Regions from separate parts of the Candidatus Brocadia sinica JPN1 genome, predicted to be linked through region 4. Evidence: riboswitches for the same ligand, from Rfam matches in the RefSeq annotation. Region 4 holds a riboswitch; each other region holds the start of a gene.
The links. Region 4 has a riboswitch for cyclic di-GMP ahead of BROSI_RS00455 (sirohydrochlorin chelatase). Riboswitches for the same ligand answer to the same signal wherever they lie in the genome.
Positions count from the first base shown of each region.

Region 1 (7,481 bases), 3.2 Mb from region 4:
TGGCGCTGGGTAACTCAGAAAACCCAAATAAACTGAAGTGTAGTATTGATTTTTGTCTAGCAAGGGTATTATAGAAGGTCGATTTTCGCATAGCGAAAATCATTTGCAGAATTTAGGTATATTATAATCGGTTGCTCCAGCAACACTGTCCCATGAGAGGTTAACCATGCCGCTTCCAGCCGTCGCCTCAAGGTCAGCAGGAGTTCCTGGCGCCTCGCCATTGACCTTCGATTCTACAATAAAATTAAAAATTAACGACAGCATTAATGTAACAGCCAATAAAGTGAATTTTTTCATTGCCATTTTCTCCTTATAGAGACAAATTCTCCTCTCAAAATAATTTCAATGGGAAACACTTTTTTACCATCCTTTAGCCCCTTCCTTAGCAAGGAGGGGCTAAAGGACGATTCATTTTGGTCGCATTTGCAAACCAAATGCCTCACAAGGCATTATACAAATCCTGCACTTCCTGGTCGGTCAAGACACGATTATAGATTTTAACGCCATCAATCTTGCCATTAAAGTAACCATTACCATTCATTGAGTGCCCTATTCTCATATCGGAATACCATGTCAATGGCACAACCGTATTCCCCGCGGGATGGATTCGTGTATTAACCAACTGGCCATTTACATAGAGCTTCTGCTCCCCTGTAGCCTTGTTGTAAGTGCCTGCTACATGATACCAGCTACCCACCGAATTGACCAAATCTTTTACAGCGGTCTTTTGCGTCTTATTCCCGTTTCCATCTTGTGTCACGGCGATAAATTGAAGCTTATCAGGCGCTGTTTTGGAAAATTGCACAATAAAACCTTCCCTAAATTGCACATCAGAATTCCATTTCCATGCGCCCAATATGGCATCAACAGCGGTTGTATCATTTGCATACTTATAGAACCATGCGGCAATAGAAAGCTCTTCATTATTCATGCGGGGAATTGATACATAATCGCTGGCGCCATTAAAGCTTAACCCATTTCCACTCTTCCCCTCTGTCCATGTGGCCCCACTGATGGCGCCATCGTTGCCGTTGCCAGACGCATCAGTAGCAACCGTCCCACTCCCTTCGTCGAACGGATAGCTGGCCTGCAAACCAGTGCTAAAGGCATTATACAAATCTTGTACTTCCTGGTCGGTCATGGCTTGATTGTAAAGGCGGAAGTCGTCAATCTTGCCATTAAAGTAACCGTTACTAATCATTGATTGCCCTATTTTCATGTCAGAATATAATGTCAATGGCACAACCGTATTTCCTGCGGGATGGTTTCGTGTATTAACCAACTGGCCATTTACATAGAGCTTCTGCTCCCCTGTAGCCTTGTTGTAAGTGCCAACTACATGATACCAGCTACCCACCGAATTGACCAAATCCTTCACAGCAGCCTTCTGCGTCCTATTCCCACTTCCATCCTGTGTCACAAGGACAAATTCAAGCCTATCGGGTGTGGTTTTATAAAATCGCAGATCAAAACCCTCCTGTTGTTGCACATCTGAATTCCATTTGTAGCCACCGAATATTGAATCAATATTCGTTGTATCCTTTGCATTTTTATAGAACCATGCAGCAATGGAAACCTCGTCATGATTCATCAGAGGAATCGACACGAAATCATCAATCCCATCAAAACTCAACGCCCCACCATTCTTGCCGGTTGTCCATGTGGCCCCATTGATAGCGCCATCGTTGCCGTTACCTGATGTATCGGTTGCAGTCACCCCACTTCCTTCATCGAATGTATAGCGGGCATGCAAACCCGTGCTAAAGGTGTTATACAAATCTTGTACTTCCTGGTTGGCCAAGGCTTGATTGTAAAGGCGGACGTCGTCAATCTCGCCATTAAAGTAACCGTTATTGCCAGAATTTCCTATTTTCATGTCAGAATAATATGTCAATGGCACGACCGTATTTCCCGCCGGATGGTATTGGGTATTAACCAGCTGCCCATTTACATAAAGCTTCTGTTCCCCTGTAGCCTTGTTGTAAGTGCCAACTACATGATACCAACTACCAACTGAATTGACTAAATCCTTTATCGCGGTTTTCTGTATCCTATTCCCATTTCCATCCTGCGTCACGAGAATAAATTGAAGCTTATTGGGAATAGTTTTGTTAAATCTCAAATCAAACCCCTCCCGCAGTTGTACGTCTGAATTCCATTTATATCCACCGAATATGGCATCAATATTTGTTGTATCATTTGCATTTTTATAGAACCATGCAGCAATGGAAATCTCGTCATGATTCATACGTGGAACCGACACAAAATCATCAATCCCATCAAAACTCAACGCCCCACCATTCTTGCCGGTTGTCCATGTGGCCCCATTGATGGTACCATTATTTCCGTAGATTGAAGAATCAATAGCGATAGTACCGTTCCCTTCATCAAATTTATAGTACCCTACCATACCGGCTTTAAAAACGGTAATATTCACTGCGCTAGAAGTCGTCGTTGCTCCATCGTTATCTGTTGCTTTTGCTGAGAGTATATAACTGCCAGCGGTTACATTGTTCCATGTGAGAATGTGAGGTTCGGAAGTTGTTTCACCAAGTTTTGTGCTCCCCGCGTAATACTCAACCTTGCTCACGACACCATCAATATCCGAGGCCGTTGCCGTTATCGTTATGTCCGTTGGTGTTGTAAATGTCGCCCCCTCAGTCGGGTTGGTAATAGCCACAGTGGGCGATGCATTATCTCCCAAACCATCAGCAAGATTTTTCCCTCTCGAGAGTATTTCATTGGCGCCTCCTCCCGTCACGACAAATAAATATGCGGTGTAGGGTGAATGTGTCCTGTTAAAAGTAGGGCAAAGTTCAAAGCCTTTGTTCCACAAAAGCTTTATAATGTCTATCTGCGATACAGGCGCTACCCTACCAAATCCTCTCCCATTTGCCTCGTTGTATACACCCATGATAAACCACCCGTGATAATCCAGAGGCCCAGGTTGGTCTATTTCGGTAATATTTTGGTAACCCACATCACCCGGATACCGATCAAAATAAATATTGGGATAAATTACGTAACCCCTTTTCCACTCACTCGCGCCATATATTTCGTACACCCCACTACTACTACCACCGCCTCCAGGAGATCCCTGGTCCACAATATTTGTGCCATACTTTAGGTATTTCGTTTTTATATAATGACTGTCTGGATAGATTGATACCTCTGACACCTTGGCTCCATTATCCCACTCGAGTCGAACGGTCTTGACATTTGCATCATCCTGCACAACAACCGCTGTTGTAAGTGTTCCACGATTAGCGCATGCATCAAGGTAAAACCCTGCCTGATCCTCATTGACACTCTTGATCACCAGATCCTTGATCGCATGTTCATAATGGTGTCCGCCGAAAAAACGTCCATATTTCAGTCTTATCTTACTATTCTCTAGAGATACTTCCAATGCTCCATCTGTATCTGCCCCAATGCTAATACTTCCCCATTCTTGCGCAAAAGAGGGAAAAGACAGAATGAATAAAAATCCTAATATGCCGGTGAAAGAAATCGCCCCTAATATTAATTTATGTCGAATAGCCATTTTCTTACTCCCCAATTAACATTCAAATAAAAAAGCCTTACTGCAAAGATATTCATAAAAACATCTTCGGCAGTAAGGCTATCTTGTTTAAACTACTTCCCTGTATGTTTAAAGACCCTTTACTTTGCGTCCCCTGATTACTCAGGGTTTGCCCTTATCGAAATGTATTTCTATATAATTAGTGTGTTAGTGTGTTAGTGTGTTAGTGTGTTAGTGTGTTAGTGTGTTAGTGTGTTAGTGTGTTAGTGTGTTAGTGTGTTAGTGTGTTAGTGTGTTAGTGTAAAATACAGCATAATCACATCTGTGTCAAACAAAAAATAAAAATAATTATTAATAACCTAAATCCTGCAACAAGGCAAAGCCTTGTTGCAGGATTAGACGAGAAAAGGTAGAATCTCCAAGGGAATTGAAGGTATTTTAAGAATAAAAACACCTAAAAGGAGGTTCACCTTTTCAATGAAGACTATAGCACAAAACGGGGAAAGAAGACAACCGAAAATCAAGACGGAGATGAGTGGGAAGGGATTAACAGTACACGCAGCACTCTTACCAGTCCTAACCTTTATGTATGGGGAATATGGGGAAGTTGTTATTCAGGCAGAGAGTACAAGAGGCAATCCGTAAGGAGCGGGGGGGCAAATGCCCAGTATCAGATTGTTGATGCCATGCAAATGGCAGTAATCGGTTTGATAGCCGGAGCGACCTCGATGGTGCAGATAACGAAGGTATGGGCAGATGAGGTACTGATGAAGATGGCGGGATGGAAAAGAATCCTGTAGATACGACAATAGGACGTATGATGAAGCTGGTAACGCAGAGGGATATTGTGGAGCTGACAGGGATAATCCATCGATTCAGGGGACAGGTGTGGAAACGGGCGGTGCGTTCAGGTCACAGATTGAGAAGTGCGCTGAGCGATATGTGGATAGACGTTGATTCAACCGTGGATGGAGTATATGGGAATCAGGAAGGAGCAGAGGTTGGATACAATCCTAAGAAAAAGGGCCAGAAGGCGTATCAGTATTTAATGGCATTTGTTGGAGAAACAAAAGCAGTAAGGAAGTTGGTCAAAATCGAGAGGGGGTTGTTTCCTCTGCCCCTGTACGAGTATTTCTGTTACGTTACGACAGAGCGGTTAAGTCCGATAGAGGCGCATGGTTCGTATGGAGAGAGGGCTACGTGTGAGACGTGGATAGAAGAGTGTAAGAGTCAGATGAATGCGGGTCATTTACGTACGGGTGAATTTTTGACCAATGCAGCGTTATTTCAGTGTGCTGAGAATACTGCAAAAGGGGATGGTATACCTCCGTGCCGGTTTTGTCGCTCCGAATGGTTAAATCAGGACTATTTCCCAGTTCTTTTTGTTCATAATGAAACTGAGTAGCTCAGAAAATCGCTAAACATTGAGGTTTATTATTGATTTTTGTCCGGAAAGGCTATTGCTGAAGGGCGATTTTCGCGGCGCGAAAATCATTTGCAGAATTTAGGTTTCAATAAAACGGTGGGTGGAGCAGGGAACCAAAGAGACACAAAGTGGTTTATAAAAACCAAAAACAACATGGAAACTGTTCCACTCACCAGAGAAAGGAGTAAGGGAAAAGGGAGCAAGGATACTTTTATCAGTAATCAGTAATGGGAGGTGGTAAAAGATTTTCCTGTTAAAGGAATCGGTTAAAAGCAGATTGAAAAAGCCATTCATGGATTATTCAACACCCGAAAAAAAGATATGTTTAAAGAGGGAGTAATGTGAGGAGCAAAGGCAAAGGAAAAATTGCAAGAGAGGAGGACAAGATCAAAGAGATGAAGGAATAGGGAAGCAGAGGTATGTAAAGAAATTAAAGAATGGGACAGTAAACCGGTATAGGGTTGGCGTGCCTTGAAGTATGGAATACCTGAGTGGTTGAAAATACCACCTCTGCGAGCCTAATTCCTCGTAGAGAAGTTTGTACCTATGCACATACAATGGAGCAATCCGTATGCGTAGAAAGATAGCGTACCCACCGTGAGGTGATATGACGGAGTTACGAGGTACAGATGACCTTTTGGGGTGTATGAGTATGGCGTATTATTCGCGCCAACCTCCCTTCCCTGGTGAAGCACAAGCAATGTCCTTGCGGAAGATGTCGAAAGAGATTAGGCGAATACATCTCTGGATAATGCATTAGAACATACATCACGAAGGGAAAACATGTCCTCGTGAAAACGGGGATGGGTAATCCATATGACCGAGGGAGAGCGCTTACATCTTGGGACATGAGTCCCTAACAGTGCGGTATAAGGGCAATCCGAAATCCAATCTGTATGAGATGGTGATAGACCGTTTCTCTCAAACGACTATCTTTAAAGCCGTCAGCATTGCTCATAATAGTCATGAACTGGTTTCAGGATGAAGGGGCATAACCATAGTGGAGTTGATGTACGTGACAGATTGAATACGTTCAATGATATGAGGATATTCTTTAATCATACATGGATAGCGCCAGGAGCCTCTCTTGGGGTGTAAGACAAGGATATCCAAACAATCAGGAAACACGGTTGAGAAGTATGGTTTCGGAAATCAATCAAAAGGAAACTATCGAGAGATGCTTAAGTATCATTCATTACGAGATAAGGTGTTCGGTCTTAAGAACCTTTATGCTGCTTTTCGGCACGTAAAGAAGAACAAAGGGAAAGCCGGTCTCGACAGGGTAAGTATTAAGCAGTTTGAAAGTGACCTTGAAAATAATATCATGAATATTCACAAGGAGCTAAAAACCACCGTATACAAACCCTCGCCTGTACTGCGGGTATATATTCCCAAAGGCAAGCATGACAAGAGACCTCTTGGCATACCTATTGTTAAAGACAGGGTAATACAGCAGGCGTTCAGACAAATCATAGAACCTATTTTCGAGAAAGAGTTCTCGGATAATAGCTTTGGATTCCGTCAAAACCGATGCTGTCATGACGCTATCAAACGGCTTGAAATGTATAAGCAAGAGGGGTATACCAGTGTCCTTGATGCCGACATAAAGGCATTCTATGACACTATACCACATAAGCTTATCATGGATAGGCTGCGTGAAAAGATCGCTGATGGATGGGTTTTGAACAGTATTGAAAATATGCTTAAGGCAGGTGTCATGGAAGATGGCATCGTGCATAAGACAACCGAAGGCACTCCGCAAAGAGGCGTCATTTTCCCCTTACTTGCCAACCTTGTCGGTGACATCATTGACAAGGAGCTTGAAAAGGCTGGATATAAGTTTGTCCGTTATGCCAATGATTTCGTTGTCATGGCAAAAACCAAAGAAGAACTCCCTGCCGCCCTGAGTTACGTCAAAGAAATCATTGAAGAGAAGCTTGGATTGGAGTTGAGCAAGGATAAAACCAAACTCACCAACTTCAAACGAGGCTTCAGGTTTCTCGGATACAATTTCTCTGGCAATTACAAAGGGATAAGCACGAAATCACTGGACAAACTCAAGAGCCTGTCCTGATGAAAATCAGGAACACCATCAGAGACATCACCAGACGCACACAAGGCGTCAACCTTACAGCCGTCATTGATAGATTAAACCCTGTGATACGGGGACATGTCAATTACTTTCGGCTGGGCGATGTGAAGAAACTTTATCGCTCATTAGACTGTTGGGTACGGATGAGGCTTCGATGCTTCAAGTTCTCAAGAAAGTGGAGAACAGACAATAAACGTTTCCCTACTCACCGTTTCTTCAAATTGGGGTTACTCTCATTTGAACGAGAATTTCTTAAGGTATGTGCTAAATCATGATAGGGTACTTTTCTCTATTCGAGAGCAACGCTGTGGGGTCGCTAACTACGAGAAAGACGTATGGTTAAAAGGAAGCACTGCACGTTGTCCAGTGCTTCCGGCGACGATTGGGGCTGGAGGCTAGTCCTCCAGTCTACCAGCTTATAGAATTGAAACTTTTCCGAT
Region 1 is NZ_BAFN01000001.1:3,351,509-3,358,989, reverse strand. It holds gene BROSI_RS15345 (hypothetical protein) at 100-297, opposite strand; gene BROSI_RS15340 (LamG-like jellyroll fold domain-containing protein) at 440-3,544, opposite strand; cyclic di-GMP riboswitch class I at 3,610-3,707, opposite strand; partial or broken gene BROSI_RS19265 (transposase) at 4,001-4,820, shown strand; gene ltrA (group II intron reverse transcriptase/maturase) at 6,037-7,023, shown strand; gene BROSI_RS21470 (group II intron maturase-specific domain-containing protein) at 7,023-7,316, shown strand.
Region 1: another riboswitch for cyclic di-GMP. It lies ahead of BROSI_RS15340 (LamG-like jellyroll fold domain-containing protein); the one in region 4 lies ahead of BROSI_RS00455 (sirohydrochlorin chelatase).

Region 2 (7,481 bases), 100 kb from region 4:
TGCCGGGTCAAACCACGCTGCGCGTGAGTAGAAAGAGACGTGCCTTATTGAACGTTGTGGATGGTCTCTTGAAAAGAAGAGCCGCTCAGGAATTTCATAAAATCTATTTATGAGACCAAGTTCTACCAACAAATTTCTGTCCGATCCGGTAAAGTTGCCGATAAGAGACGTCATTTTAAGGGCGCTTGCCCGAATTAACCCAAAAATCTGATAACAACCATGAAAGATACAGATAAGATCATGAAAACGTTCGTTCGGTTTCGGCGAATCCGTGTTCAATTTCACATCGTAGTTCCTTAAAAATTTCCCATGTTCATCAATAATCTCCGTCCGGGGATAACACAGGACCACGGAAGCATCATGGTCGAGCACCTCAACGCATCTCAATAAAAAGTCTGGGGTTAACAGGTCATCATGGGCTGCCCATTTAAAATATTCACCCGATGATAACTCAAAGACCCGGTTAAAATTCCTGGCAGCTCCGAGATTCTTTTCATTTCTATAGTAACAAATGCGCCTGTCTCTGGCTTCATAGGCCTTACAAATTTCTTGTGTTTTATCGGTAGAGGCATTGTCAGAGATGATCAGTTCAAAATCTGAATACGTTTGGGAAAGAATTGAATCTATCGCCTCTTCAAGGTGCATCTCGCCATTAAACACGGGTAAGCCTATGCTTACCCGTGTTTTATTTTTACTCGTCATTCCTTTGTTAATTACAACCTTCTCCCTTCCAACCCCTATCAATTCATTTCCGTTAGGCCTTTAAGGAGCATTATACTAAATTTTCCAGGGAATTCAATAACCGATGCTATTGTACAAGTCTTGTACCTCCTGGTCGCTTAAGGGTTTATTGTAAAGGCGGACTTCGTCGATCTTGCCATTAAAATAACCATTATTAACCCTCGAGTACCCTATTCCCACATCAGCATAAGATGTCGATGGCACGATTGTATTACCGGCGGGATGGAATTTTGTATCAACCAGCAGGCCACCCACATAGAGCCTCTGTTCTCCCGTTGTCTTGTTGTATGTCCCTGCAACATGATACCACTTGCCCACTGAATTGCTCAAGTCCTTTACAGCAGTTTTCTGTGTTTTCTTCCCATTCCCATCCTGCGTCACAAGAATAAATTCAAGTCTATCAGGTGTGGTATTGTAAAATCGCACATCAAACCCCTCCTGAAGTTGCACATCAGAATTCCATTTCCATGCGCCCAAAATGGCGTCAACAGCCTTTTTATCATTTACGGTCTTGTAGAACCATGCAGCAATGGAAATTTCGTCCTGATTTGTCCGTGGAACTGACACGAAATCATTAATTCCATCAAAATTCAATGCCTTACCGTTTTTACCCGTTGTCCATGTTGCCCCCACGATGGCGCCATCGTTACCATTGCCGGATGAATCTGTGGCGACCAATCCGCTTCCTTCATCGAACGTATAGCGGGACTGCATGCCATCGCTAACGGCATTATACAAATCTTGCACTTCCTGGTCGTTCAAAGGTTTATTGTAAAAGTAGACTTCGTCGATCTTGCCATTAAAATAACCATTATTAATCCTTGAGTACCCTATTCTCATATCAGCATAAGATGTCGATGGCACGATTGTATTACCGGCGGGATGGAATTTTGTATCAACCAGCAGGCCACCCACGTAGAGCCTCTGTTCTCCCGTTGTCTTGTTGTATGTCCCTGCAACATGATACCACTTACCCACTGAATTGCTCAAGTCCTTTACAGCAGTTTTCTGTGTTTTCTTCCCATTCCCATCCTGCGTCATAAGAATAAATTCAAGTCTATCAGGTGTGGTATTGTAAAATCGCACATCAAACCCCTCCTGAAGTTGCACATCAGAATTCCATTTCCATGCGCCCAAAATGGCATCAACATTCGTTGTATCATTTGCATTTTTATAGAACCATGCTGCAATAGAGATCTCTTCACTATTTATGCAGGGAATTGATACGGAATCGCTGACGCCATTAAGACTTAACCCATTTCCATTTTTCCCTGCCGCCCATGTAGCACCGTTGATCGTACCGTCGTTACCATTTCCGGACTTATCTGTAGCAATTGTCCCGGTCCCCTCATTGAAAGGATAGCATGCTTGCAGGCCGGTGCCGGTGTTCGTTTCCAACTTCTCAACGGTAATTGTATCTGTCCCTGTGTTGTTTACCCCATCAGTGACTGTAACGGTAATTACATTATCACCTGTCGATAAACTTATACCGGAGATAGACCAACCGGTCGTTCCGCTGGCCGTGCCGCTTCCCCCCTTGTCGCTACTCCATGCCACCTTGCTTACACCGCTTGCGCTGTCTGAGGCGCTTCCGCCTAGGGTGATCGTGCCACTCGTTGTTGTATGAGTGGTATTGGATGTAGGACTCGTGATTGTTATCAGTGGAATAGTCGTATCTAAAGTGATTGAGTCGCTGGTTGTGTTTGATACATTCCCGGCGGCATCCTTATACCAGGCATATACCGTCTTGCCGCCGTCCCCGGCGCTTAGGTTATACGAAACGCTGGCATAAAAACCGGTAGTGGATGATACCGTAGTCCAATCTGCTGCCGACGCTAATGGAACCGTTGAATCCATAGAGAGATAATACCCTGTCACCCCCACATCATCAGTAGCAGATAAAGCCAGGGTCACGGCAGTGGATTTGGTATATAAGTCGCCATTGTTGATACTTATGGAACAATTTGGCGCCATAGTGTCTGATGTAGTAAAAAACATTTCACTCCCGTACGCAGTTCCTGCGCTGTTCTGCGCCACCAATCTGTAATAATACGTCTTCGCTGCCGACAATCCGTTTATGTCTATGCTTATCGCTGTATCGCCTGAACCGCTGACACCCTGCGCCGATGACTTGCTGCCATATGACCCGCTTGTTGTGCCATACTCAAACCATGCTGTAGTTGATAAGCCATTGGCATTTACTGTGCCTCCCAACGTGACAGAATTTGACGCCACATCGGTCGCCGACCCCGTCGTCACATTAGGGGCTATACCGGTTGATGTTGATAATGTAAAAATGTACCCCCTCCCCTTCACCTGACCGTTGGTTGCATCGACATCAATGCCAACCCCACTCTTTAACCTTATTTCATCGCCAAGGATATCGACATCTGCGCTCCCATCACCGGACTCAATAAAGTAGCTATCGGCACGTTGTACTCCAGTGACCGTCTCACCCGCATTGAGTTTTACCACCCCATTCGTTGTGTTAAATACCGCAAAGAGTTTTCCTGTCTTCGGCTGACGTGAATACATGACATCGCTGCTGGCATAACTCTTTGTGCTCCGATACACACTGCCATCCCATGAACGATCGGTGAGAGGAACATTATTTAAATTGTCCCAATTCGGCAAGCACCGTATGAGTTTAAGTCTTGGATAAACCTCTGTGATACTTTTGAAATTCGGCATATTTCCCGTGCCTCCGAATCTCCCAAACCAATTATACCATGCCCCATTAATGCCTGCCTTGGCTGCATAAAGACGATTTTCATACTCATTAACATTATTCGGTTGAGTAACACCTACCATATCTTTTGTAATAGTTACCCCTGAATTAAAGATCCTATCATCATCGACAAATTCAGTGTTCGAACCTTCTTGCACTAACATATCGTGAGTCAAAACATCTTTATCGGCACAATCTTTTATCACATTTACCCACCCCCAGTACATACTATAAGGTTCTCCAATCCATTTAGCATCTGGAAAATCTTGCAGCATTCTCTCCCGCAACTTCTTGAAAAATGCAGCTTTTCCTTCTTGATATGTTGCATACTTATGTACAATGGCATCATGCACCCGTCCAGATTCTGTCCCTGTCCAATAGGATAAAGAAGTTACACTATTCCTGTTTTTCTCCCAACGATAAAAAATGCCATTGAGACTTGGCTCATCATCCATATATCCTGCAAAGGTAAATGGCAAACTTGCGTCTTCATAGCCATGAAACATCGTCATGACTTTCTCGACAACCATATCAATAACTGCCTGTTGTTGAAAATCCCACATGGCGGAAAATTTGGTGGAGGTGCCTTGGAACCAACCTGACGCCAAATTGTAGGGGAACGTATCATAACTTTTCCACACCATGTGTTGGTTGTAAAAATCTTTTTCTGCTTGTGAATAAGTTTTCGTAGTATCTATAAACCTTTCATATCCAAATAAGTCAAAAGCCCAGTTCTTGGGGTCAATAAAATAGAATTTAAGATTAGCGTAGTCTTGCTTACCTTTATAGGTAGTATTAGTCTGTATTGCTATAGAATCATATCCCATTTGTTTTGCATATTTTGCATGCTCTGGTGATGTTCCTGTCCAGGCAATGCCGTAGAAATTCTTCCAGCCATCGTCTGCTGAAACCATAGACACGAATCCTGTTTCAGCTAAGAAAAACCCTTGGGTAATAATTAAAAAAATAAATCCTAAAAGATCATTTTTAACTTTCATAATTACTTCTCCCAACAAAAAGATTAGTAAAACAAACATGGCAACTTGGCATTCTTCATTCTTCATTGAAGACCCATAGCTTTGCGTCCCAATCTCACGATTGGTTTGCCTTTTTCAAATTTGCTACCTCTTTTGTAGGTCTAGCAAATTTATTAATCCATTCAGGTACCCAATCACCTCGCTTTCCCAATAATTAAGTGTGGATTTAGTATCTTTAGTCGTTAGATGGTAAAATTATCGGCAGATTTGTTAAAATATTTAGTGTTTGAGCGGAAATTCGTCTGATAGGCGGGTGATGTCCTGGATATGAAGCGTGGATTTGACGAGAATAATCCGTACGATAATTTGGCGTGACTATCGGGGAATCAGGAAAAGATAGGGTGAAAGCTGTTTGAGGTAAGACGGCGAGACAAGGAGCCGAGACTGTTTTTGTATGACGTAACGACGGTAACCAAGCCGTAGATAGAGGCGTTGCAGATAAAGCCGCCAGAGGTATTACCGAACCGGAACATAGGATAGTCACGAGAAAAAAGCTTCTTAATCAACGAAAAGACCAAAAGACTAAGGCTTTTCACTGCCTTTTTATTTTCCACTTCGGGGTGAACATCGTTCTAATGGTTCCCTTGGTCCGAGGATGAAGTGTATCTTGGCTGCAGTGAAGTTGATGGAAGTTATGGGTTCGGTGCGGGGCTAACTACGGGAAGGTCGTATAATTTAAAAATATACATCATCTAACGTATGCGGGTGTCTATGTGAATATCAAGGTGTGTCTCTTTACCTTTGATAATAGTTACTACGGTAGGTAAATCTTTTGTCATCTCTGATGATGAACGGAGCATTTCAATGCGATAAGTCCCTGCAGGCAAGGTGATACTGTATCTGCCATCATTGTCAGTCGCTACGGTCTCTACGGTCTTTCCTGATAAGGTCATGACCACAATTTTTACATCTATAGCCGGTTTTGTTTGAAGGTTCTCATCTTTACTCATAGGTGAAATTGGACCTCGTGTTACGACACCCACTAACTTTCCGCTTAATGTCTCTTTTTTTTCATTATTTCGCAAGACATTGTTATAGTCTTTAACACAGCTAAAAACAAATGCCATCATTGCTACAGTTATGAATAGCCTGAACCGAACTAAGCTGATCATATCGATTGATTTTCCTGGTTTTGCGTTCTGTGCATTATCGCAGAATGCATATAAGTATTGATTTTATCAGCGTTTATCTAAGTGTATCTGTAAACATTTGGTAAAAAATAAAAAAGGGGGGAGACTTGCCACTGCTCCCCCCCTTTATGCAACAATGATCTAATCTAGAAATCATCCCTTAGAAACCAATTCTGACTATCCTCGAACCCCATGTAGTGGGATTAATGATTGTTTCATTAACAAGCCAGGCACGGAGTTCACCTGCAACGCTTGAATCAACAGTGACCGCTGAGTAATCACCCCATCGATAACCAGTATAATATGTAGGACTTGTGAATGCTGCCACACCAGCTCCGATATCGAGAGGATCAAAATTCCTTCGGCCGGAGAGCCTCACTTGGGCGTTTGTGCCCGTGCTAGGATTATTTGATGTCCATGTTACATACACATCATTAAAGTTATTTGCTACAATCGAGGCATTCCAGTCATTGGATGGACCAGCCGCAAAGAAGGAATCGGCTACGGTAAGCGTGCCAAACCACCAATCGATCAGATACCACACGGGTGTGGGAAGTCCGCCCAAGTTAACTGTGTGGACTTGATAGAGATTATTACCGATCTGGGTGCCTGCATTAACAAAACGGCAATCCAGGGTGTCAAGCACACTAGCAGTACCGGGTTGGGTGGCGCTAGGTGGTATGAAGAAATCTGGCACATCCAGATAATACGGTCCCAACAGAGCAGCGAATGCTGGATTTTCCGCATTTTCCAAGTAATAAAGGTATAATCCCGTATTATCGGTAAATGGATCTGCAACTGCTAAAGTCGCCCACTCATTCTGGTCGCGCACTATAGGTGGTGCAATGGTTCCCATAAGGCCTCCCCAAAATGGGACACCAAGACCTAATCCGTTGTATGCGCGAGCCTTTGACATAGTGAACAAAGCTGATCCAATATAAAAAGGATCAAAAAGATTTGCCGTAATAATTAACGCATCCTGATCCATGCCAAGTTGAGGATAGTCCCAAAAAGCGCCACCGTAAATAGCTCCCACATTGAAAGCATAAATATACCATCCGCTAAAGGCATTCCAGTTCTTGGAAATTGCAATAAAATGCCATTGATCGCCATCTATTTCTGGAAACGACTCTGCGGTAATTATAAAACGATTCCAATCTTTATCATGAACGCATCGAGGATCAAAAAGAGCTTCTTCGAAATATCCAAAAAAAGCGTTCATTGAGACACTGCTTTGCAAAACCTGATCTGATTTCCTGTAGATACTAACATTAGAATTTGTTACCTCAACAAAATGTTGTTTTCCTACTGCCCCATGGGTATCAGGTGGATACCACCCTCCCGCTGCCGTTTGGTTAACTCCATTGAAATTAATCCCCATAATAATCGGTGGCGCCAAAGGGCCCTTTGCTTCTGGACGACCCTGAGGAGCTTTTGTCTTATCTTGCGCCTGTTTCTTCATTTCCTCGTATTTTTGGGGATCTCCGTGCGGACGGAATGATATCTCCTTTACCTGCAGCGGTTGCTTGGTTGCATTATCCGCCAGCATCTCTTCCATCGTTCTCGATTTTGCAGCCTCTAGCTGATGAGTTTGTTTTTGCATTTCTATTTTATTTTCTTCCACAAGCCTTGGAGCAGCAGCATTTGCTCCAACGTGAATAAGTGCAGGCAATAACAAAGTAGCTTGCGATAGTAACAGTAACCTACATATTTTACGCATATTCTCCTCCTTCTCTTCTTTAAATTAAAAAACAAAGTACGCTCCAAAATTACTATTTACAAATTGATTTTTTTGATGCACCCCCCTTTCTTAAGTTAAACATGGACAAACAAAGTTTGTCGTTC
Region 2 is NZ_BAFN01000001.1:6,056-13,536, forward strand. It holds gene BROSI_RS00030 (glycosyltransferase family 2 protein) at 1-744, opposite strand, end outside; gene BROSI_RS00035 (LamG-like jellyroll fold domain-containing protein) at 796-4,467, opposite strand; cyclic di-GMP riboswitch class I at 4,504-4,587, opposite strand; gene BROSI_RS00040 (carboxypeptidase regulatory-like domain-containing protein) at 5,199-5,618, opposite strand; gene BROSI_RS00045 (hypothetical protein) at 5,797-7,356, opposite strand.
Region 2: another riboswitch for cyclic di-GMP. It lies ahead of BROSI_RS00035 (LamG-like jellyroll fold domain-containing protein); the one in region 4 lies ahead of BROSI_RS00455 (sirohydrochlorin chelatase).

Region 3 (7,481 bases), 2.1 Mb from region 4:
CGGTGTTCAATTATGGAGGCTGTACAAATACAATGAAAGCGAAGACAGGTCTTATTGCGCTTCTTATCGTCATTTCGTCTTTCCTTTTTTTGAAGAATATCCCGGTATGCGGGCAAGCAGAAAACCGGGAACTCCCTGCTGCCGGTAACCCGGATGCCACAGGATCGGTGAATACAATAGACGCCCTTACCGGCGTTATTCAAGTAATTAGGGAATTAGGGAAAGAAATCGAAGACAAAAAAACGAAACTCCATGAGGCGGAAACACATGAAGAGAGATCAGAAATATCGAAAGAAATTGATAAACTGAATGAACGATTGGAATCTCTCAGGGTAAATTTTGAGGAAATTGCAACTGGTCTGGATTTGGAGACGTTTTATGCAAAACCTCAAAAACGTTTTGACTGGAAGGAGGAAATCCAAACCCTGATAGGGCCGATTATTAATGACTTGAAAAGCATAACTGCCCGCCCACGGTTAATTGAAAATCTGCGGACACAAGTGGATTACTACGAAAAGCAAATTTTCCTGGTAAGAAATGCCATAGAAAATATCCACAATCTTGCTGCTCAAGTGAAGGGTGAAAATCTGAAAAATCAACTCATTGACCTTGAAACTGAATGGTATAATAAAGGAAAACAAATTTCAAGCCAGCTTACCGTGGCAAAATACCAATTGGCTGATAAATTGAGTGAAAGGAAATCTTTTCTTGAATCGAGCAAAAATATCGTGCAGGTATTTTTCAAAAGCCGGGGGAGAAATTTTGTCTTATCCGTATTAGCATTCCTTTTTGTATTCTTTTTGCTTCGTTACATTCACCGGCATATCTATAGAGGCAGTTTTATTCACAAGACGGTGGCGAGTTCGTTTTACATTCGCCTTGCAGAAGTGTTATATTATGTACTCACATTTGTCGGCGCTACCGGGGCATTATTGATCGTATTGTATATTTGCGGTGATTGGGTACTTTTGGGTATTGCATTCATTTTTATTATAGGGCTTATTTGGGCGGCGAAACAAACTCTTCCTCGTTTCTATGAACAAGGCACCCTTTTATTAAACCTTGGAACTGTGAAGGAAAATGAACGCGTGATATACAATGGTCTTCCATGGAAGGTGGCTTCGTTGCACCTCTATACCCTCCTGGTTAATCCGGAATTGAAGGGTGGAATGCTCAGGATTCCCATACGGGATTTGAAAGATATCAGATCGCGCCCATATCATCCGGATGAACCCTGGTTTCCTTGCAAAGAAAACGATTGGGTGCTTCTGGCAGATGGGACAATGGGTAGGGTGGTTACACAGACTCCCGAGACTGTACAACTTATTATCGGCGGTGGCAGTTATAAAACTTATCCTACGGAAGAATTTTTGAAACAAAATCCAACGAATATTTCCAGGAATTTTCGCGTTAATGTTACCTTTGGTATTGATTACCAGTATCAGTCAATAAGCACTACAGAAATTCCTGATAAACTGAGAGAAATGATAAAGGCTGGGCTTATAAACGAAGGTTATGGGAATGACATCATCAAGCTTACTGTGGAATTTAAAGCAGTCGGCGATTCATCTCTCGACTATATAATTCTTGCTGATTTTTCGGGGCAGGTTGCAAAAGATTATTATAAACTTTCCCGAATCATTCAAAAAATTGCATTAAACACATGCAATAAATTTGGGTGGGAAATTCCTTACACGACATACACCATCCATACTGCTCCATCTCAGTCTCAGCAAAGAATTTCTGTGCCGATTCAACCCACCACAGATACCGCAAAGGTCACAGAGACTTCATCTTGATGGTCGACACCTTGGCCTGTTTCAATAGAAAAATAACAGAAGGTATTTTCTATCAAGAAATTTAGTAACAATGTAAGTTTTCCTTGCAATTAATTCCTAAATTTGTTATTTTGTTGGCCAAAGTATTTCCTTAACCTTATGGTAATCATCTACTTACTATTTTAGAATGATAATAAATTGATATTGGAGTGTTGTTTGGGAGATTCTAAAGTATGAGAAATTTCTTAATTAGCTTTTTTGAACGATTGGAAACAAGTATCCATAAATTCAACGGCAACGGAAATGGGAACGGGAACGGCAATCACCCTATTCCTGAATTATCCGAGCATGAATTAAGATTCGAAAGTATGCCTCTTGGGGCAGGTTTCCATACTCCGTTGTCAACAAAAAATCCCCTAGACATTACCATATATAGGGCACAACAATACCTTCTCCGCAATCAAAACCGGTCTGATGGACATTGGGTGGGAATCTTAGAGGCAGATACTACCATAACATCTGAATACATCATGCTCATGCATTTTCTTGGAAAGGTAAACCAGGAAAAACAAAGATTGGCAGCGAATCTACTCTGTGAACATCAGATCTCTGACGGGGGGTGGAATATTTATTACGGAGGGCCGAGCGAAATCAGCGCTTCGGTAAAGGCCTATTTTGCCTTGAAATTGGCAGGATACTCTGCAAACGAACCCTTTATGCAAAAAGCCAGGAAGCGCATCCTTGAGATGGGCGGCATCATGAAGGCCAACTGTTTTACGAAGATTTATCTTGCCATGTTTGGACAGGTTGATTGGCAGGCCGTACCCGCTGTTCCGGCCGAAATGATCCTGTTTCCACCGGGTTTTTATTTTAGCATCTACGAGATGTCGTATTGGTCGAGATGTATTGTTGTTCCCCTTTCCATTGCCATAGCTAAAAAGCCGCATATTCCGGTAGGGGATGACATGCTGAAGGAACTTTACCTGATCCCGCGCGAAAAGGTAGTTTACCGTATTAAGCGGGACCAATCGGGATTGAGCTGGCATAATTTCTTTATTGATGCCGATAGTATTTTCAGGAGATATGAACAGCAACCCATTAAATTTATCAGAAGGATGGCCCTCCGCAAGGCAGAAAAATGGATGCTGGACCATGTGGAAAAATCCGGTGGTTTAGGGGCTATATGGCCCGCAATGGTCAACTCGATCTTTGCCATGAAATGCCTTGGATATCCGGATGACCACCCCGCATTAAAGAGCCAGTTGCAAGAGGTAGAAAACCTGGTTGTATACGAAGTGAATAAACTCTATTTACAACCATGCGTATCGCCTGTCTGGGATACGGCATGGGCAATCATTGCGCTTCATGACTCGGGGATACCCGGCAGCGATCCGGCATTACAAAAAGCAGGGCGATGGCTCATCAGCAAGGAAGTCAGGAATTTTGGAGATTGGGCTTTAAAGTGCAAGGTGGAAGAACCGAGCGGCTGGTATTTCCAATATGCAAACGAGTTTTATCCCGATACCGACGACAGTGCGGCCGTGCTTATGGCATTACAGCGGGTATCATTGCCTGAAACTGCCCACAAGGAGGCATCGGTTTTACGTGGATTACGATGGATTATGGCTATGCAATGTGATGATGGAGGTTGGGGCGCATTTGACCGCAACAATAACAGAGCTATTCTCAATCACATACCGTTTGCGGATTTTAATGCATTATTAGACCCGAGTACGAGCGATGTTACTGCCCGATGTACAGAATTTTTAGGTCGTATTGGGTTTAGTAAGACCTCGGGCCAGATTCGCATGGCGATAGAATTTCTCAAAAAAGAACAGGAAAAAGACGGAACATGGTTTGGGCGTTGGGGCGCAAACTATATTTACGGCACATGGTCTGTGCTCGCCGGACTTGCAGCAGTTGGAGAGGACATGAACAAGCCGTATATCAAAAAGGCCGTTGCGTGGTTGAAAAGTGTCCAAAATTCCGATGGGGGATGGGGCGAGACGATAAAATCGTATGATGACCCATTCCTTAAGGCAATTGGCAAAAGTACGCCTTCGCAGACGGCGTGGGCTTTGTTGGGTTTAATGGCCGCAGGTGAGATACATTCTGATGCAGTAGAAAGGGGTATAAAATTTTTATTAATGAAACAAAAAGAAGACGGAAGCTGGGATGAAGTTGAATTTACCGCAACGGGTTTCCCTAAGGTCTTTTATTTAAAATACCATATGTATCGCAACTATTTCCCCTTGATGGCATTGGGGAGATATCGCAATTCCATACATAACAAGGTGTGACGTGGCACACTTTGTCTGTTTCCACTGAAAAATTCACATCACGATAAGGGCAAACCCTGAGCGATCAGGGGACGCAAAGGACAGGGTCTTGTAAGCGGTTTAAACCGCTTAAACCGTTCAAACGGCTTTGAAAAAGACAGCCTTACTGCCAAAGATGTTTGCTATGAATATATTGCAGTACGGCTTTTTTATTTTTAGGACAAGAAAAAAGGGGCATAATTTTTTATCCACCTATTTGATTCTTTGCTGAACAAACATAATAGCTATTTAACTTTGCATCCTTTTTATTTCAAAAAATTAATACCATAACTATGACCGAACAACAAGAGCAACAAGCATCGTTTCCATTTTCTATTACCCTGCTTATTGCTGCAATTATCGCAGGTGGATGGAACGGCAGGTAGATGAGGAAAAGGTGCTTGCCCGTCTGTGGCAGGATCCATTTCAAGCCGTTGAAAGTTATAGAAAAGATGCCAAGGTGTCACATCAAGATTTTACAATTCGTAATATCAATGACCCCTGTTCAAAGATATTCATACCTCAAAAAGATATTAAGAAGGTATTGATCATGCCCGTTATGATTACTGATGGTCATTATACAGAAGATGCAGAGGAGCGACAGAGAACTCGATATGCCGTGCTTTCAGCGCTTCATGTTGCCGGATATCAACCCAGGAATGAAACACATATTGGAGCGTTTAAAGCAGAGATTAATGGGGAAGAACGTCTAGTTCCATACGAGTGGTATCGTCAGGATACGCTGATATTGCAAGCGCTTCGTAATGAATTTCCTAACACCATCTTTTTTACCACAGACCTTGACGCACGCCTCTGGCATACACAGAATTACCTTTTACAAGGAACCTGATCGCCGCATCGAGTTATGGACTGGAATTTCCTGGTAAATGGCAACGAGATGTTCCTCCGTTTAGATCCACCTATCAAACTTCCGTCTTTGTTGCTGCGTTACAGACACTGGGCATCTTAAATGAAGATGATGCCGATTTAAATAAGATACGTCCTCGCATCTTTGAAATAGGAAGGGGGGGCATATGATTTAACTCCTACAACAAGGGATCCAGAGTTTTGTAAGGGGTAACTATTCAGTGAAAATATTTTAAAATATGTTTGACAGGATATCCGGGACAGAGAGTCGTTTGGATTAGTTTGTGGCATATATGGCCTGTAGAGGTGGTTAGTACAGCCTACATGAGGAGAGAGCACAGACATGGACAGGCTGGTGTTGGTAAGAGGAATTCGTGCTTTTGTCGTGTCTTATAGCGCCAATAAAAAGGATGAAAAAGCCTGTGATATAATAGCCGCAGTAAATAAATGGGTGGCTCATCATACAGGCGGATTCATTGACGATAGACAATATAGACATAGAGGTAACGCTCCAAAAAGTAGAGAAGCTTCTTTCTGAAGAGAAAGTGCTGTCGCCAGCCATGAGGTCCATGGTAGAGTTATTGGTAGTAGTAATAACGCTGCTGGTTGGTCGTTTAAACCGTAACAGTCGCAACAGCAGTAAGCCTCCCTCAAGTGATCCGAATCGCAAGAGAGAAAGCAAGGCGAAGGGCGAGAGGAAGGCGGGTGGACAAAAGGGTCGTGAGGGGGTGACGCTGAAAAGGGTTGAGAACCCTGATAAGGTGGAAGTGATAAAAGTAGACCAAAGGAAGTTGCCGCGTGGGGAATATACGGTGGTGGGTTACGAAGCGCGCCAGGTGTTTGATATGAAGATTTCACGGGAGGTAACAGAGTATCGTGCAGAGATAGTAGAGGACGCGGAGGGGAACCGATTTATCGCGCCCTTTCCTGAAGGAATAACAAAGGCGGCGCAGTATGGGGCGGATTTGAAGGCGCATGCAGTATATATGTCACAGTATCAACTGATACCCTACAAGAGGATTCAGGAGTATTTTGAAGAGCAGATGTCGATGCCGGTGAGTGAAGGTTCCTTGTACAATTTTAATCAGGAAGCCTACGAATATCTGGAAATCTTTGAGGAGAAAAGCAAAGCAGAACTCACCAAGTCAGAGGTGTTGCATGTGGATGAAACGAGTATTAACAAGAACGGGGATAGATATTGGTTGCATAGCGCATCCAATAGGCAGTGGACATGTTTTTATCCTCACGAAGGGAGAGGGACAGAGGCAATAGATAGCATAGGAATATTGCCCCAATTTCGTGGGATTCTTTGTCACGACCATTTGAAGGCGTATTACACCTATCCCTGTACGCACGCGCTCTGTAATGCGCACCACCTGAGAGAATTAGAGGGTGTGTGGGAAGAGGACAATAAGCAGCAGTGGGCGAAAGAGATGAAGGCCTTGCTTGAAGAGATAAATCGTGCAACATGCGATGCCGGAGGAATGTTGGGCGCCGATGAGTCTGAAAAATATCGGCACAGGTACCGGGTGATATTGCAAAACGCAGAAGCCGAAAGCCCTCCCCCTGATGAAACAAACCGTAAGGGGAAAAGGGGGCGAGTGAAAAGGACAAAAGCCAGAAATCTTCTGGAACGATTACGAAAGTATGAGGATGATGTCCTGAGGTTTATGGACAATAAAAACGTCCCTTTTACGAATAATTTGGCTGAAAACGACATCAGGATGACAAAGGTTCAGCAGAAAATATCGGGCTGCTTTCGTTCTTTGGAGGGAGCCAGGATTTTTTGCCGCATTCGCAGCTACCTCTCAACTTGTCGAAAACAAGGGGTAAATTTGAGACAGGCATTAAAGATGCTATTTCATGGCGAATTGCCTGATTTTGTTCGCTCATAGCAATTATGAGCGAATATACGCTGAATAGATACTGTAAGGGTGAGTTTACAGAAGAGAGGACTGTTCAAGGACTCTGTAACATAATTAAACGAGACAACTATACATAGCGACATAAGTTTACAACTGTCTGTCATTCCGGGCTTGACCCGGAATCCAGTATTTTTCTGGATTCCCGCTTCCGCGGGAATGACATATTCGTATCTGATTAATGACGCTGTGTATAGATGCAACACTTCCTTCCGCAACCACGTGAGTTGCTAAGGTGATTATTTTCTCTAGCTGAAACTCCATTTGGCCATTTCAATGATATCAGATAATCGTTTTCCACCTTCTAACACTACTGTGGGCTCAAAACCGCAGTGCATCATACAATTTTCGCAACGCGGGTCATTGCCTTCCTGATACTTCTCCCAATCCGTATTTTCCATGTACTCAGCAAAGGTTTTATAGTGAGTGTCTGTAATAAGGTAACAAGGGCTTTTCCAGCCTAAATAGTTTCGGGTTGGATTTCCCCAGGGTGTACACCTTAGGTACCTTTCCCCCTTTAAAAATTTTAAATACAGGGGAGAGTTCAGTATCTTGTATTTCTTTGAAATTCCATAAATGAATCCAAATCGTTCCTG
Region 3 is NZ_BAFN01000001.1:2,233,340-2,240,820, reverse strand. It holds gene BROSI_RS10090 (mechanosensitive ion channel family protein) at 33-1,799, shown strand; gene shc (squalene--hopene cyclase) at 2,012-4,078, shown strand; cyclic di-GMP riboswitch class I at 4,117-4,231, shown strand; gene BROSI_RS10080 (hypothetical protein) at 4,467-4,946, shown strand; gene tnpC (IS66 family transposase) at 5,440-6,858, shown strand; gene hpnH (adenosyl-hopene transferase HpnH) at 7,134-7,481, opposite strand, start outside.
Region 3: another riboswitch for cyclic di-GMP. It lies ahead of BROSI_RS10080 (hypothetical protein); the one in region 4 lies ahead of BROSI_RS00455 (sirohydrochlorin chelatase).

Region 4 (7,481 bases):
TCCACAGATGGGCGTGGATTTTTTGAGGTATAAAGTTGAAATTCTTATAAGACCACACAGTTACCGTTGACTGGATGAGACCAAGAAAGGCAATAGCAGCTATTTTGGGATTAATAGTATCTTTTACCAGCCCTGACTTTATGGCGCCTGAAAGCATCTTTTCTATCTTTCGCAGATACTTTTGAATAAGCTGGGAAATTTTTCTCCGTATAACCATATCGCTGAACTGCATAGCCCCCATGATAACAATGAAGGATGTCTCACGACGTTCCTTAGCATACGTAAGGTGTGCCAGCAGCACCTTCTTTAGATTTTGAATAGGATCGTAGCTTATCATTGCCCTGTCCAGCTTGCTCATGAGGGTTTCCTCAATGTTATCGATCAACAAATTCAATATATCTCTCTTGTTTTTAAAATGACGATATATTGCCGTTTTGGTGGTGCCTATCCGGCCTGCTATTTCGCTTATCGTGACGTATTCAATGCCCTTTGAATAAATAATGCGCCGAATGACATCGATAATCTGCTGTCTTCTGATTTTTGTGTGTTTTCTGATTTGCATTGTATTTCCTTCTCTATTAACTTATAAACACAAGACAATTTACTTGCACAAATTATAAATCTTAGATTATAATAAGGCAATAATTATTATGTTTACGATAGTTAACATTTTATAAAAGAAGCTAAATGTAAACCAAATAAATAGCATAATAAAGTATGATTTACTCAAAAGAGACACTAAAAGAACTTATATCGGCAAAACTCAAGGATTATAAGCTTATTATTGTATCCAACCGTGAGCCATATAGTCATAATTATGTGGGCGAGGAAATTAAATGCATTATCCCGGCTAGCGGGATGGTCACGGCGCTGGATCCCATTATTCGGGCCGAAGGAGGGACATGGATTGCTTATGGCAGTGGTGACGCCGATAAGGAGGTAGTAGATAGCAAAGATCGTATTGCCGTTCCGCCTGACAACCCACAGTATACCCTTCGGAGAGTCTGGCTTACCCATGAGGAGGAAGAGAGGTTTTATTACGGCTTTTCCAATGAGGCGCTGTGGCCGCTTTGCCATATCGTGTACGTCAAGCCCAAATTTAATGAAGCAGATTGGCTGGCATACAAATCGGTGAATCAGAAATTTGCCAATGTTATTTTGGAAGAGGTTGGAAATGGCAAGGCATTCGTTTTTATTCAAGACTATCATTTTACCTTACTCCCCAAGATGCTAAAAGAAAGCAGGCCGGATTTGCTTGTAGCACAGTTCTGGCATATTCCCTGGCCAAACCGGGAGGCATTCCGTATATGCCCGTGGGGTCAGGAAATTCTGGAGGGACTCCTGGGAAATGATCTTCTGGGATTCCATGTCCAGTACCATTGCAACAATTTCCTCGATACTGTAGACCGGAATCTGGAGTCAAGGATAGATTATGGAAAGTTTACTGCCACGAAAGAAGGAAAGACGACCCATGTCCGGCCATTTCCCATTAGTATTGATTTTGATGATCTCAACTTGCAATCTCAGGGGAAAGACGTTGAAAATGAAATGGCGCGAATCAAGAGAGAACTTGGTTTAAAAGGACAAATTATCGGTGTGGGATTAGACCGGGTGGATTACACCAAGGGCATTCCTGAAAGATTTAAGGCCATTGACAGATTCCTTGAAAAACACCCTGAATATAGAAATAAGTTTACCTTCATACAGGCAGGCACCATAAGCCGGATCCACATTGAGGACTATCGGGATTACAACGATACGATATATGACCTCATGAACGAGATTAATCATAAATACCATAGTGGAAGGTGGACGCCCATACGATTATTAAAATCACACTTTAATCGGATAAGTATACAGGCCCTCTACCGTTTATCGGACATCTGTATCGTTAGCTCATTACACGATGGCATGAATCTGGTTGCCAAGGAGTTTATTGCCACCCGTTTCGACGAGTCTGGCGTATTGCTCCTCAGCCGGTTTACCGGCGCAGCCGAAGAACTCACGGGCAGTATTCAAATCAATCCTTACGCTATCGACACTTTTGCCGGGGCGATAAAGACCGCCATCGAAATGCCTCCCGACGAAAAGAAAAAAAGGATGCAACGACTCAGGGAGCATCTGCTGGAACACAATATATACAACTGGGGACAGAGTATAGTGAATGAACTCATCAAATTACATCAATGAAATACGCATTCGACCATATTCAGACTATTAACGAACTTCTCCGGACACAGAAGAAAATAATCCTATTGACGGATTTTGACGGCACCTTAACGCCTATTCGTGAACATCCGGACCTTGCCATGCTCTCGGAAGAAGTGCGTCAGATTTTATTGAAATTTTCTCAGAACAGAACATTCTTTCTTGGCATAATAACGGGGCGTTCACTCCGGCAGATAAAAAAACTGGTTAATATTCCAGGGATTTTATATGCAGCCAATCATGGAATAGAGCTGGAGGGACCGGGCGTACGGTTTAGCAGTTCAGAGGCAAAAAAGGCACGCTGTAATCTCTGGCACATGTATATGCGGCTCTTTAAATCTTTAAGACATATTGAAGGGGTATACCTGGAAGACAAAGGCTATACCATTAGTTTGCATTACCGGTTGGTCAAAAAGGCAAGTGACGTGGAATTCGTAAGGAAGACCCTTGACAGTATTACAAAACCTTACGTAGAGAGAAATATACTGTCCCTGAGTACGGGAAAGATGGTTTATGAGATACGTCCGCCGGTAAAGTGGAATAAAGCCACTACGATTCAATGGTTATTGACCAATTATTTTCCCTTAGAATTCAACGGGGATGCACTTCTTGTTTATCTTGGCGATGATCAGGCAGATATAGAAGTATTTACTGCTTTAAGCGGGAAAAGGCTGATGATCTTTGTAGGAACACCATTGGATACATTCTCGGCTGATTACTTTGTCAACTCACCCGAAGAGGTAAAGGTTTTTTTAGAACTTCTTTATAATCAAAAAAGCGAGGACAACAATGGGCACCTTACAGAAGGCAAAAGAGCCATTTAGATTCTATACGCAGACACATATACCAGAACTCACCGGGCTAAAGGCAAGCAATCTGCAGGAGTTGTTAGACCTCATAAAAACGGTTCCAGGGTCGGTTATCTATCATCATACCCACAGTTTTCTTCAGCAACACCAATATTTGTCACCGGAACCTCCAAATGATTTTGCCTATTGGATTAATGGTGTTTTGGGTGACGAGGTGCTCGGCGAAGATCTGTTTAGTATTGATACGATCCAATACACAACCATCCGTGAACTTCGTAACGAAATCATTCGCACCATTGAAAACTACATAGCAAAACATCCTAAATCGCTTCAAAGATTTGCAACATCAGGGGAAGCGTTCCATTTTGTAAAATCGATTAGCTTTGTCTTTCAAACACCCTATACAGCCTCAGACCTCAAGGAATTTCAAGCAGTATTGCAAAGGATTACCCTTGATTCTATTTACTTTCACATGTTTGAGGCCAGACTTCGTATTGGAGTGGGTACGAATGATTTTTCTCACTGGCTTGAACATAGTCTGTCAGAGAGCAAACTGGCAAATAAAATTGCATCGCTGGATCCATATACCCATACCATGGAAAACCTGAGATTTGCTCTGGTAAAATTAACAGAAAAAAGGATTGTTGAACTCTCTTTAGAGGAATTTCCTGCCAGGGTGACACTTCAAAATCCCTAAATTTTCGTGAAATAATGGCAAAGATCACTGAATATGAATCCATCGTTGGCCCCCACACCATTGAAGAATTGAAATTATTGGCAGGCAAACTTCAGGGGAAACTCATCCAGAACATCAATTCAACTGCTGTTGGTGGCGGTGTAGCAGAGATTCTTAATCGCATGGTGCCTCTATTGCAAGAATTAGGGGTAGACACCCGATGGGACTTTATCAAGGGTGGAGAGGATTTTTTCAACGTCACCAAAAAATTCCATAATGCCCTGCACGGTAAATCCGAAGAGATCACTCCGCAGATGTTTGAAATCTTCATGGAGACAAGCCAGCGGAATATTGACGAGGTGAAGACTATTGGAAACGTTGTGTTCATCCATGACCCGCAGCCTATCACCCTGGTTAAGAAAAAGACTTCCATTCCTGACAGCAAATGGATTTGGCGGTGCCATATAGACGTATCAGCGCCCGATAAGCAGGTATGGAACTTTTTGGCGCCATTTATCCATCAATATGATGCTGCTGTCTTTTCTTCTCCAAATTTTTCACAACTCTTACCTATCAGACAATTTCTGATAACACCTTCCATCGACCCTTTAAGTGATAAAAATAAGGATTTGCCGCAGGAGACAATCGACAAAGTCTTAGAAAAATATCATATACCTGCAGACACTCCCATTATTACTCAAATTTCACGGTTCGACTATTTAAAGGACCCTATCGGCGTTATTGAGGCGTATCGTTTGGTAAAAAAACGTATTGACTGTCAACTCATTATTGCCGGCGGTACGGCCACAGACGACCCGGAATCGACCAAGGTCTTTGCAGAGACAAAGGAAGTTGCTGGCAATGACGCTGACATACACATCCTCCCTATCCCTTCCGGCAGCGACATTGAGATCAATGCGCTCCAGAGGGCATCTGACGTTATTATTCAAAAATCACTTCGTGAAGGATTTGGACTTACCGTAACAGAGGCATTATGGAAGGCAAAACCAGTTGTCGCATCCGGCACAGGGGGTATTCCGTTACAGGTCAAACACAAATATAGCGGCCTCTTATGTCATAGTGTTGCCGGCGCAGCATTCGCCATTAAACAGTTATTAAACAGTCCTGAATATGCCAAAAGACTTGGTAAGAACGGCCATGAGCACATTAAGCAGAACTTCCTTCTTACCCGTCACTTAAAAGACTACATGCTCTTATTTCTGTGCATGTACCATCCCGAAGATATTGTTTACTTATAAAAAAGATTCATCGTTTCTCTGCCCAAATATTCATGCTTATTTTTTCTCAAGACGTTTTGGACTGGATTTTGAAAAATTACATGGTATATTTTACATTTATAGAGATCGGGCAAGATAAACTTTTTAAAAGTAAAAAAACATTTTATTGCATTCAAAAAGATAAAATAACTTATTAACATAAACAAATAAGACATTACGATAAAGGTAAACCCTGAGCAATCAGGGGGCGCAAAGTAAAGGGTCTTGCTAGCCGTTTAAGCGGTTTAAACAGTTTACGCCGCTTATGAGACAGCCTTACTGCCGAAGATGTTTAAGTGTATATCTTTGCAGTAAGGCTTTTTTATTTTCATTTGAGACGATTATCGTGAAACAAAGGGTTTCCAACGCCGTTAAGAAAATAAAGAAAATTTGAGTTTGAGCAGGAGAGAGGTGATGGGAAAACTTGTTTTCTGGTGCAGAATTTTTTTAAGCATTCTGGTCGTAGGTTTTTTCCACGCTTCAAGAATTTACGGACGAGAGCTTCTGAAAAAGAAGATGGTGGCAAGTACAGAGGTTACCATAGGGCAAGGAGCAAGGGGGGTTTTCCAGAGAGAGGAATTGGGAGGATTGAAAGAATGTCCATTGGGAAGAAATGAAAAATTAGAAGAAAAGGGAATTGCCATACAATCTGTAAATCAGTCCAAGAACATAGGTGTGCTTGTCCTTGCACACGGAGTACATCGCATGCACGGAGAACAGGTGCATGAAGAGCGCAATTCGGAGGCACTTCCCTTGTGGAATGCTTCTGTTCTGGAAGTGGTAAAGCCACTCACTGATAAATATCCGCTGGAAGTTGCCTTTGGTATGGCTGATCCGGATACCATAAAGGAAGCTGTTCATAGCTTAGAAGAAAAGGGCGTTTCTGAAGTGATCGTGGTGCCACTCTTCATCTCCTCTCACAGCCCAATCATAGGTAATTCCCGTTACATCCTGGGTATTCAGGAGAAATTGCCCGAAACTACCACTGTTAAATCCTTACCAAGGATAGAAAGCAGGATAAAATTTCGCATGTCAGGCGCTCTGGATGATAGCATGCTCGTTGCGGAAATTCTTTTCGAAAGGGCTATGGAGCTTAGCGCTAATCCGCCTAATGAAACGGTTATTCTGGTCGGGCACGGGCCTAATGATGAAAAAGAAAATAGACTCTGGCTGGCTGACATGGAAAAGCTAGCCTACTATGTTCGCGAGAAAGGCAACTTTAAGAAAGTTAAGGTTGCGACATGGAGGAGTGATGCCCCGGAGGAGATCAAAGAGAGGGCTATTCATGAGCTGAGAACAATGGTAGAGATGAGCGGCAAAGACGGGAAGGTCATTGCAATCCCACACTTACTCGCCACGGGTGGTGTAGAAAGTGAAATTGTGGCCGCTTTGAAAGGACTTCCCTATATCTTCAATGGCAAAACCCTATTACCCCATAGCAACATAACGAGGTGGGTAGAAATGCAGGTAGAAGAACAAATGAAAGAATCCACGGGGAGACAGCGATGAAAGAAAACCATTGTGATGAATTAAAATCCATTGATTATCCCATTCATTACCTTCGGTAAAGCAGGAGGTCAATTTTTCATCTAAGAAATATGGCTTTGCAATTAGTTGAGCTTAAACTTTAGATAACTTACCATACAGAGAAAGAGGGGAATATGAAATTAAACAATTTGTTAATACTCGCGTTATTAATAAGTTTTCTTTTTGTAGGATGTGAAAGAGTAAAAAAGGTGATCGAGAAAAAAGAGATACCTAAGATTACCGTGCAAGAAGATTTGAATGCCGAAAAAATGGCTAGCGATCTCTGGAGGAAAATACAAGGGGAAAAATATTGGGTCAACTGGAAGATGTGGCCAGGCAAGGAAGCGTTATATACAGGAGGCAGAGAACCTCATGGGGCATTATTAACTACTTACATAAATGAACCCGCCTTAAAGACATTTATAGATAAAAGGGAACAGATGCAGCCCGGAGCGATAATTATTAAAGAAAATTATATGCCTGACAAAACCCTTGTTTCTATCACGGTAATGCACAAAATAGAGGGTTTTAATCCTAAGGTAAACGACTGGTTCTGGGCTAAATTTGAACCAGACGGCACGATCACTACTGCTGAAAAATATGGTCAGACTCTGATCCTGGCAGGTAAAGTTGCAACGTGTATTGAATGCCATAGTGAACAGAGCGCCAATGACTATATTTTTACAAGCCATTTGAGGGAAGGAGTGTCAGAAGCTGTAAAAGTGGAAATGGAAATACCCGACATCGAAAAAATGGCTCATGAACTCTGGAATAAAATGCAGAGTGAAAATTACCACGTAAACTGGAAGATGTGGCCAGGCAAGGAGGCATGTTATGAAGGAAAGGAGCCACATGGCGCTTTCTTAACTACCTATGTAAATACTGCCGCCCACGAGGTAATTATGCAAAAAAAGGAAAAGATGCCTCCCGGAGCGATAATTATTAAAGAAAACTACATGCCTGATAAAAACATCGCCTCAATAA
Region 4 is NZ_BAFN01000001.1:108,535-116,015, forward strand. It holds gene BROSI_RS00425 (TetR/AcrR family transcriptional regulator) at 1-562, opposite strand, end outside; gene BROSI_RS00430 (alpha,alpha-trehalose-phosphate synthase (UDP-forming)) at 718-2,190, shown strand; gene otsB (trehalose-phosphatase) at 2,187-3,032, shown strand; gene BROSI_RS00440 (DUF5752 family protein) at 2,998-3,714, shown strand; gene BROSI_RS00445 (glycosyltransferase) at 3,729-4,952, shown strand; cyclic di-GMP riboswitch class I at 5,146-5,257, shown strand; gene BROSI_RS00455 (sirohydrochlorin chelatase) at 5,385-6,479, shown strand; gene BROSI_RS00460 (cytochrome P460 family protein) at 6,632-7,481, shown strand, end outside.